3 regions of the Streptomyces sp. NPDC040432 genome follow, and region 3 is predicted to be linked to each of the others. Evidence: predicted binding sites of a transcription regulator. Region 3 holds the regulator's gene; each other region holds the start of a gene.

The links. Region 3 encodes HrcA, which represses chaperone genes, less so after heat shock. Its sites were predicted from a motif close to TTNGCACTCNGNNNNNCNGAGTGCNAA; they were not measured.
Region 1: groL (chaperonin GroEL) is a predicted target of HrcA. The motif match lies at 2,069-2,095, and genes of this name have one in related genera.
Region 2: groES (co-chaperone GroES) is a predicted target of HrcA. The motif match lies at 1,508-1,534, and genes of this name have one in related genera.

The regions. Positions count from the first base shown of each region.
Region 1 is NZ_JBVIVP010000010.1:111,216-114,440, reverse strand. Features, by position in the region: gene ACZ58N_RS21785 (GNAT family N-acetyltransferase) at 1-126, shown strand, start outside; gene groL (chaperonin GroEL) at 281-1,903, opposite strand; gene ACZ58N_RS21775 (cold-shock protein) at 2,257-2,463, opposite strand; gene ACZ58N_RS21770 (ubiquitin-like small modifier protein 1) at 2,894-3,169, opposite strand; gene thrC (threonine synthase) at 3,204-3,225, opposite strand, start outside.
Region 2 is NZ_JBVIVP010000002.1:659,207-662,431, reverse strand. Features, by position in the region: gene ACZ58N_RS06720 (sensor histidine kinase) at 1-517, opposite strand, end outside; gene ACZ58N_RS06715 (response regulator transcription factor) at 510-1,190, opposite strand; gene groES (co-chaperone GroES) at 1,678-1,986, shown strand; gene groL (chaperonin GroEL) at 2,119-3,225, shown strand, end outside.
Region 3 is NZ_JBVIVP010000003.1:510,699-513,923, reverse strand. Features, by position in the region: gene dnaJ (molecular chaperone DnaJ) at 61-1,197, opposite strand; gene hrcA (heat-inducible transcriptional repressor HrcA) at 1,198-2,214, opposite strand; gene ACZ58N_RS09400 (MBL fold metallo-hydrolase) at 2,407-3,138, shown strand; gene ACZ58N_RS09395 (DUF3097 domain-containing protein) at 3,167-3,225, shown strand, end outside.

The sequences.
Region 1 (3,225 bases), on a different contig from region 3:
CTGGTCTCCTCGTTCACCTTCCAGGCCCCGGCCTTCTACGCCCGCCACGGCTACCGGGAAGTGGCTCGCGTCCCCGGCTTCCCCGCCGCCCACGAGGACGTCTGGCTCCTCAAGTCCCTGACCTGACCCCCGACCCGCCCCGGGCCGGCCAGGACCCGACCGGCCCCGCGCGGACCCGACCCGGTCCTGCCGGACCCGGCCGGCCGCGGAAACGCCCGAGGGCGGCACCCCCGTGGGGGTGCCGCCCTCGTTCGAGAACAGCCGATCAGCCAGGGGCCGATCAGAAGTCCATGTCACCGCCCGGCATGCCGCCGCCCGCGGGGGCACCGGCCTTCTCGGGCTTGTCGGCGATGACGGCCTCGGTGGTGAGGAAGAGGGCCGCGATCGACGCCGCGTTCTGCAGCGCGGAACGGGTGACCTTCGCCGGGTCGATGATGCCCTCGGCGATCATGTCGACGTACTCGCCGGTCGCGGCGTTCAGGCCCCAACCGATCTGCAGGTTGCGCACCTTCTCGACGACGACGCCACCCTCAAGACCACCGTTGACGGCGATCTGCTTGAGCGGGGCCTCCAGCGCGAGCTTCACGGCGTTGGCGCCGGTCGCCTCGTCACCGGTGAGCTCCAGCTTCTCGAAGACCGAGGAGGCCTGGAGCAGGGCCACGCCACCACCGGCGACGATGCCCTCTTCGACGGCCGCCTTCGCGTTGCGAACGGCGTCCTCGATGCGGTGCTTGCGCTCCTTGAGCTCGACCTCGGTCGCGGCACCGGCCTTGATGACGGCCACGCCGCCGGCCAGCTTCGCGAGGCGCTCCTGGAGCTTCTCACGGTCGTAGTCCGAGTCGGAGTTCTCGATCTCGGCGCGGATCTGGTTGACGCGACCCTGGACCTGGTCGCTGTCACCGGCACCGTCGACGATGGTGGTCTCGTCCTTGGTGATGACGACCTTGCGGGCGCGGCCGAGCAGGTCGAGACCGGCGTTCTCCAGCTTGAGGCCGACCTCCTCGGAGATGACCGTGCCGCCCGTGAGGATGGCGATGTCACCGAGCATGGCCTTGCGACGGTCGCCGAAGCCCGGGGCCTTGACGGCGACGGACTTGAAGGTGCCACGGATCTTGTTGACGACCAGGGTCGACAGGGCCTCGCCCTCGACGTCCTCGGCGATGATCAGCAGCGGCTTGCCGGACTGCATGACCTTCTCCAGGAGCGGCAGCAGGTCCTTGACCGAGCCGATCTTGGAGTTGACGATCAGGATGTACGGGTCGTCGAGGGACGACTCCATGCGCTCCATGTCGGTGGCGAAGTACGCCGAGATGTAGCCCTTGTCGAAGCGCATGCCCTCGGTGAGCTCAAGCTCCAGGCCGAAGGTCTGCGACTCCTCGACCGTGATGACGCCTTCCTTGCCGACCTTGTCCATCGCCTCGGCGATGAGCTCGCCGATCTGGGTGTCGGCGGCGGAGATGGAGGCCGTCGAAGCGATCTGCTCCTTGGTCTCGACATCCTTGGCCTGCGACAGCAGGGCGGCGGAGACGGCCTCGACGGCCTTCTCGATGCCACGCTTGAGGGCCATCGGGTTGGCGCCGGCGGCTACGTTGCGCAGACCCTCGCGGACGAGCGCCTGGGCGAGCACGGTGGCAGTGGTCGTACCGTCGCCGGCGACGTCGTCCGTCTTCTTGGCGACTTCCTTGACCAGCTCGGCGCCGATCTTCTCGTACGGGTCCTCAAGCTCGATCTCCTTGGCGATGGAGACACCATCGTTGGTGATCGTGGGGGCGCCCCACTTCTTCTCAAGGACGACGTTGCGACCCTTGGGGCCAAGGGTGACCTTGACGGCGTCGGCGAGCTGGTTCATCCCACGCTCAAGGCCGCGCCGGGCCTCCTCGTTGAACGCAATGATCTTGGCCATCTGAAGTGGTCCTCCCGGACAGGGGTGGATTGCTCCGGACCGCGCCCGCGCCCGCGACGGACGGCCTGCGGACCCGGCGGTTCCTTCCCGCCGGACCCTGCGGGCCTCACCGGCCCGGTCCTCGTCTTAGTAGCACTCTCACCCGGAGAGTGCTAACGCCAATGATTAGCACTCGACCCCCGCGAGTGCAAGCGGCTTCGAGCAATACCGGCCCCGCGCCGGGAGCGCCGAGGGGGCGGGGGCCGGGCGCCGCAAGGGCCTCGGGGCCGACACGCACGAGGGGCCCACATCCCCGTGTCCGGGATGTGGGCCCCTCGTGTGTGAGTGCGTCGGTGGTCGATCGCGCTTGGGACTCAGCCGGCAGCGAGCTTGACCATGTCCGCCTGCGGGCCCTTCTGGCCCTGCGAGATCTCGAACTCGACCCGCTGACCCTCTTCAAGGGTGCGGTACCCGTCCATCTGGATGGCGCTGTAGTGGACGAACACATCCGCGCCACCGTCGACCGCGATGAAGCCGTAGCCCTTCTCCGCGTTGAACCACTTGACGGTGCCCTGAGCCATGCCCAACTCCCCTATTACTGGCCCTTGCGCAGGTCCGCACTTCGCGAACCCGGGTCAGAACTTGCGCCGGAACGCCTCGACCGGGGCTGAATGTATCCGCACCGCTGCTGTCTGCAACAGGTCAATCCGACGAGAAATCCGGACACGCGAAAACATTGAAATAGAGTGAAAATTTGCCATACTCCTGGGCAACTCGGGCCTGACAATCCACGCCAAAGCCCCATAGCGCGCGCACATGTTGACTCAATGTCAACCCTCGCCGGCCCCGCTCATATGCGGCGGGCAAGAACAGCGGAGGGGACTTCCCCAACCCTACCGCTACCAATCAAGCAGAATTGCCCCCTCCGCTTATTGACGGAGGGGGCAATTCAGAAATCGGTGGGCGACGGCCGTCGCCCGCGGGCGACGATCGGCGGCCCGTCCGGGACGATCAGCCGCCGGCGACGGCCGGGATGATCGAGACGCCGGCGCCGTCGGGCGTCGCCGTCTGCAACCCGCCCTCGAAGCGCACGTCGTCGTCGTTGACGTAGACGTTCACGAACCGGCGCAGCTTGCCCTGGTCGTCCAGGACGCGCGCGGCGATGCCCGGGTGGTTCTTCTCCAGGGAGTCGATGACCTCGGCCAGGGTCGCGCCCTCGGCCGGGACCTCGGCGACGCCGCCGGTGTAGGTGCGCAGGATGGTGGGGATGCGGACGTTGACGCTCATGGCGCTACCGCCTTTCCGGGTGTCGTGGGAAGGATCAGGCCAGGCCGGCGGCGCGG
Region 2 (3,225 bases), on a different contig from region 3:
CGATGGCGCGGGTGGCGTCGTCGACGTCGCCGAGCACGGTCATCGCGTAGACGGCGTACGGAGCGCGCTCCCCGGGGACCCCGGCCCCTCCGGCAGTCACACCGCCCCCGCCCCCGGAGGTGGCGACCACCACCACCGCGCGGCGCTGGCCGTCGGGGTGGGCGGGGGGCAGGACCGTCGAACGGGAGTCGTCGCCCGGTCCGGGGCGGGGGAGCAGCGCGCCGAAGTCCGGGGCGTCCTTGGGGTCACCGCTCGCGGCGACCGTCCGGCCGGCCGCGTCCCGTACGAGGACCAGGTCGACCCCGCCCTCGGGCGCGGGCAGCCGCCCGCCGGGGGGCGCGGCCCGGGAGTCGAACTGGGCGGCGGCCTTCCGGGCGGCGAGTTCGGTGCGCCCGGTGGTGTTGTCGAGGAGGTTGGCGCGCAGCACGGCGTGCAGCCACAGCCCGCCGACGGCCAGGACGGCGGTCATGGCGAGGGCGGCGGCCACGGCGGTGCGGGCCCGGAGGCTGCTAACCACCGTCGGGCGCCATCCGGTAGCCGGTGCCGTGGACGGTGAGGATGGAGCGGCGGCCGAAGGGCGCGTCGATCTTCTTGCGCAGGGAGGAGACGTACACCTCCACGATGTTCGGGTCGATGGCGTGCGGGGCGTCCCAGACCTCGTCGAGGATGTCCTGCTTGGCGACGGCCCGGCCGGGCCGTTCCATCAGGCAGGCGAGGACGCCCAGTTCGCGGGCGGTGAGTTCGATGTCCCGCGTGCCGCGGCGGCAGCGCCGGTCCTGCGGGTCGAGGACGAGGTCCCCGACCCGGAGCACGGTGGGCTCGGGGGCGGCGGCCCGCCGGGCGAGGGCCCGCAGGCGGGCGCCGAGCACGACGAAGGAGAACGGTTTGGTGAGGTAGTCGTCGGCGCCCGCGTCGAGCCCGTCGGCCTCGTCGCGCTCCCCGTCCCGGGCGGTCAGCATCAGGACGGGGGTCGGGTCGCCGTGGGCGCGCATCCGGGTGCAGACCTCGTGGCCGTCGAGGCCCGGGAGCATCAGGTCCAGGACCACGGCGTCGTAGGGGCCACCGGTGCGGGCCAGTTCGAGGCCGCGGTGTCCGTCGTGGGCCACCTCGACGCGGTGGCCGTCGGCGGACAGGCCCTGCCGTAGGGATTCGGCCAGGTTCTCTTCGTCTTCGACCACCAGGATGCGCACCGCTCAAGCCTCACATACCGGACGGGAACGCCCATCAGGGCGTGGTCGACCGGGCCGCGGAGGGGGTTCTCCGCCCCGCCCCGGGGCGCGGACCGTGCGCGCGGTGGAGAGGTGGTCGAGTCCGGAGGTCCGAAGCCGATGCCGCCCGCCGTGCGGCGCCGCCCGTCCCCTCGGCGTGTTCGTGGGCGGGTTCGCAGGCGTCGCCGACCTGCGGGTACACGGAAAAAGTCGAGTCGGGCCACCTCGCCGGAACCCCTGTGACCAGGCCCCGAAGCGCCCTTCGGGCGGCCTGATCCGTACGGCTCGGCCGGCGCGTGTTGGCACTCCGCTTGACCGAGTGCTAATCGCCGGAATAGTGTCGCACCTGGCACTCACCCCTGGTGAGTGCCAACACAGCGACAGGCTGGTCCGGCACCCGCGACGACGGATCGACCTGGTCGCCACCTCAGACAGTTAACCCCGGATCTCCGAAGGGGGAGGTCGGATCGTGACGACCACCAGCTCCAAGGTTGCCATCAAGCCGCTTGAGGACCGCATTGTGGTCCAGCCGCTCGACGCCGAGCAGACCACGGCCTCTGGCCTGGTCATTCCGGACACCGCGAAGGAGAAGCCCCAGGAGGGCGTCGTCCTTGCCGTCGGTCCCGGTCGCTTCGAGGACGGCAACCGTCTTCCGCTCGACGTCACCGTCGGCGACGTCGTCCTGTACTCCAAGTACGGCGGCACCGAAGTGAAGTACAACGGCGAGGAGTACCTCGTCCTCTCGGCCCGCGACGTGCTCGCGATCGTCGAGAAGTAATCACTTCTCCAGTTTTGATGTGAGCTGCGCCCCTGGTCACCCTGCTGATGCCGGGCGACGAGGGGCGTAGTTCGTTTCCATGCGGTCGCGGTGAGCGGCCGAGGATCGCAACGAGAGGGCGGAACCGCTCCCATGCCGAAGATTCTGAAGTTTGACGAGGACGCCCGTCGTGCCCTGGAGCGCGGCGTCAACAAGCTTGCCGACACGGTCAAGGTGACGATCGGTCCCAAGGGCCGCAACGTCGTCATCGACAAGAAGTTCGGCGCGCCGACCATCACCAACGACGGTGTCACCATCGCCCGCGAGGTCGAGCTGGACGACCCGTACGAGAACCTGGGCGCGCAGCTCGTGAAGGAGGTGGCGACCAAGACCAACGACATCGCGGGTGACGGCACCACCACCGCCACCGTGCTGGCCCAGGCGCTGGTCCGCGAGGGTCTGCGCAACGTCGCCGCGGGTGCTTCCCCGGCCGCCCTGAAGAAGGGCATCGACGCCGCGGTCAAGGCCGTGTCCGAGGAGCTCCTCGCGACCGCCCGCCCGATCGAGGACAAGTCCGACATCGCCGCCGTGGCCGCGCTCTCCGCGCAGGACTCGCAGGTCGGCGAGCTCATCGCCGAGGCGATGGACAAGGTCGGCAAGGACGGTGTCATCACCGTCGAGGAGTCCAACGCCTTCGGCCTGGAGCTCGAATTCACCGAGGGCATGGCCTTCGACAAGGGCTACCTGTCGCCGTACATGGTGTCCGACCAGGAGCGTATGGAGGCCATCCTCGATGACCCGTACATCCTGATCCACCAGGGCAAGATCTCCTCGATCCAGGACCTGCTGCCGCTGCTGGAGAAGGTCATCCAGGCCGGCGCCTCCAAGCCGCTGCTGATCATCGCCGAGGACGTCGAGGGCGAGGCGCTCTCCACCCTCGTCGTCAACAAGATCCGTGGCACCTTCAACGCGGTCGCCGTCAAGGCCCCGGGCTTCGGTGACCGCCGCAAGGCCATGCTCCAGGACATCGCCACCCTCACCGGTGCGACCGTCATCGCCGAGGAGGTCGGCCTCAAGCTCGACCAGGCCGGTCTGGACATCCTGGGCTCCGCGCGCCGCGTGACCGTCTCCAAGGACGACACGACCATCGTCGACGGTGGTGGCAACTCCGCCGACGTCGCGGGCCGCGTCAACCAGATCAAGGCCGAGATCGAGTCCACCGACTCGGACTGGGACCGCGAGAAGCTGCAGGAGCGCCTG
Region 3 (3,225 bases):
GCGCGGGAGCCCGGTCCGGGATGACCCCGGGCCGGGCTCCTGCGTGCTGTCGCGGGCCGCTCAGCGGCCGTTGAACGCGTCCTTCAGACGGCTGAACAGGCCCTGCTGGCCGGGCGCGAACTGCCCCGTGGGCCGCTCCTCGCCGCGGAGCTTCGCCAGCTGGCGCAGCAGTTCCTCCTGCTGCGCGTCGAGCTTGCTCGGGGTGGTCACCTCGACGTGGACGATGAGGTCTCCCCGGCCGCCGCCGCGCAGGTGCGTGACGCCGCGCCCGTGCAGCGGGATCGACTGGCCGGACTGGGTGCCGGGCCGGATGTCGATCTCCTCCATGCCGTCCAGGGTCTCCAGCGGACACTTGGTGCCGAGGGAGGCCGCCGTCATCGGGATCGTGACCGTGCAGTGCAGGTCGTCACCGCGCCGTTGGAAGGTGGCGTGGGGCAGCTCGTGGATCTCCACGTAGAGGTCGCCGGCGGGGCCGCCGCCGGGGCCGACCTCGCCCTCGCCCGCGAGCTGGATCCGGGTGCCGTTCTCGACACCGGCGGGGATCTTCACCGTCAGGTTGCGGCGGGAACGGACCCGGCCGTCGCCCGCGCACTCGGCGCACGGGGTGGGGACCACGGTGCCGAAGCCCTGGCACTGGGGGCAGGGTCGCGAGGTCATGACCTGGCCCAGGAAGGACCGGGTGACCTGCGAGACCTCGCCGCGACCGCGGCACATGTCGCACGTCTGCGCGGAGGTGCCGGGTGCGGCGCCCTCACCGGAGCAGGTGGTGCAGACGATGGCCGTGTCGACCTGGATGGGCTTGGTCGTCCCGAAGGCCGCCTCGTCCAGTTCCAGGTCCAGGCGGATCATGGCGTCCTGGCCCCGGCGGGTCCGCGAGCGCGGTCCGCGCTGCTGGGACTGGCCGAAGAAGGCGTCCATGATGTCGGAGAAGTTGCCGAAGCCACCGGCACCGAAGCCGCCCGCCCCGCCTCCGCCGCCGGCGGAGAGGGGGTCACCGCCCAGGTCGTGGACCTGCTTCTTCTGCGGGTCCGAGAGGACCTCGTAGGCGGCGTTGATCTCCTTGAAGCGCTCTTGCGTCTTGGGATCGGGATTGACATCCGGGTGCAGCTCGCGGGCGAGCCGCCGGAATGCCTTCTTGATCTCGTCCTGGGATGCGTCGCGGCGCACGCCGAGTACGGCGTAGTAGTCCGTGGCCACTTACGACTCCGCCAGGATCTGTCCGACGTAACGTGCCACTGCGCGTACCGCTCCCATCGTTCCGGGGTAGTCCATGCGGGTCGGTCCGACCACGCCGAGTTTGGCGACTGCCTCGCCGCCCGAACCGTAGCCGACGGAGACGACCGACGTGGAGTTGAGCCCCTCGTAGGCGTTCTCGTGACCGATCCGTACCGCCATCCCCGACTCCCCCGCCTCGCCCAGCAGCTTGAGCAGCACGACGTGCTCCTCAAGCGCTTCGAGCACCGGCCTGATCGTCAAGGGAAAATCATGTCCGAAGCGAGTGAGGTTCGCGGTGCCGCCGATCATCAGCCGCTCCTCCGCCTCCTCCTCCAGCGTTTCGAGGAGGGTGTCGAGGACGGCCTTGACCGTCGCCCGGTCCTCGGTCTCGAAGGACTCCGGAAGGTCCTGCACGAGCTGCGGCACGTCGGTGAACCGACGGCCCACGACCCGACTGTTCAGCCGCGCCCGCAGATCGGCCAGGGAGTTCTCCCCGAAGGGCGTCTGGCAGTCCACGAGCCGCTGTTCGACCCGCCCGGTGTCCGTGATCACCACGAGCATCAACCGGGCCGGGGCCAGGGAGAGCAGTTCGACGTGCCGGACGGTGGAACGGGTCAGGGACGGGTACTGGACGACGGCGACCTGGCGGGTGAGCTGCGCGAGGAGGCGCACCGTGCGGCCCACCACGTCGTCGAGGTCGACGGCCCCGTCGAGGAAGTTCTGGATGGCCCGGCGCTCGGGCGTCGACAGCGGCTTGACCCCCGCCAGCTTGTCGACGAAGAGGCGGTAGCCCTTGTCCGTGGGGATCCGGCCGGCGCTGGTGTGGGGCTGGGCGATGTAGCCCTCCTCCTCCAGCACGGCCATGTCGTTGCGCACGGTCGCCGGGGACACACCGAGGCGGTGCCGCTCGGTGAGCGCCTTGGAACCGACCGGTTCCTCCGTCCCGACGTAGTCCTGGACGATGGCGCGCAGCACTTCGAGCCTGCGTTCACTGAGCATCGCGCACACCTCCGGATGCGGTCGTGTCGGTCGGTCCCGGTCGGTCCCGGGTCCGGTTTCGGTCGGTATTCGGTCCGGCCTGGTCGGCCGCTGCCGGCACTCTGCGCGTGCGAGTGCCAGAGATGCCCCGGTCAGTGTACGGCCGGGTGGTACGCGGCGGGCAAGGGCGGCCCGTCAGGGTAGCGTCGCGCCATGGACGTACGTTGGGAAGAGGCGGGCTGGGAACGGCTCACCGGACGGGCCGGCCGGCGCCGCCTTCCGGTGTGGGACTGCACGGTGGGACTGGTGGTGGGGGACGAGTCGGTCCTCCTGATCGACCCGGGTTCCTCCGTGCGGGAGGGCGCCGAGGTGCGCGCCGAGGTGGAGCGCCTGACGGGCCGCCGCGTGACCCATATCGCATTCACGCACGGACATTTCGACCATGTGATGGGCGCACCGGCCTTCCCGGAGGCCGAGGTCTTCGGCGCGGTCGGCCTGGAGCGGTTGCTGGCTCCCGCCAGGGGCCGCGAGGAGCTGCGGGCGAGCGCGGTCCGCAACGGGCTGGCCGAGGCCGATGCCGCCACGGCCGCGGAGCTCCTGCGGGCGCCTCAGCACCTGGTGTCGGGCGAGTGGACGCTGGAGCTGGGCGGGGTGCAGGTGTTGCTGGCCAACCTGGGGCCCGCGCACTCGCAGTACGACCTGACCGTCTTCGTGCCGGGTGAGCGGGAGGTGGTGTTCTGCGGGGACATCGTCGAGGAGTCGGGCGAGCCCCAGGCGGGCCGGGACGCGGTCCCCGGACAGTGGCCCGCCGCCCTGGACCGGCTGCTGTCCCTCGGCGGGGACGACGCCGTGTACGTGCCGGGTCACGGAGCGCTGGTCACGGCCGGCTTCGTACGTGAGCAACGCGCCACACTGGCGGCCCGGTTCGGCGTGTCGGAGGCGTGAGCGGCCGGGCTCTCCTACGCTCGGCCGGATGCGCGAGTACTCCCCCGACCTGACCCCGCAGTGGAAGCGTCCCCGGGCGGTGCCCCA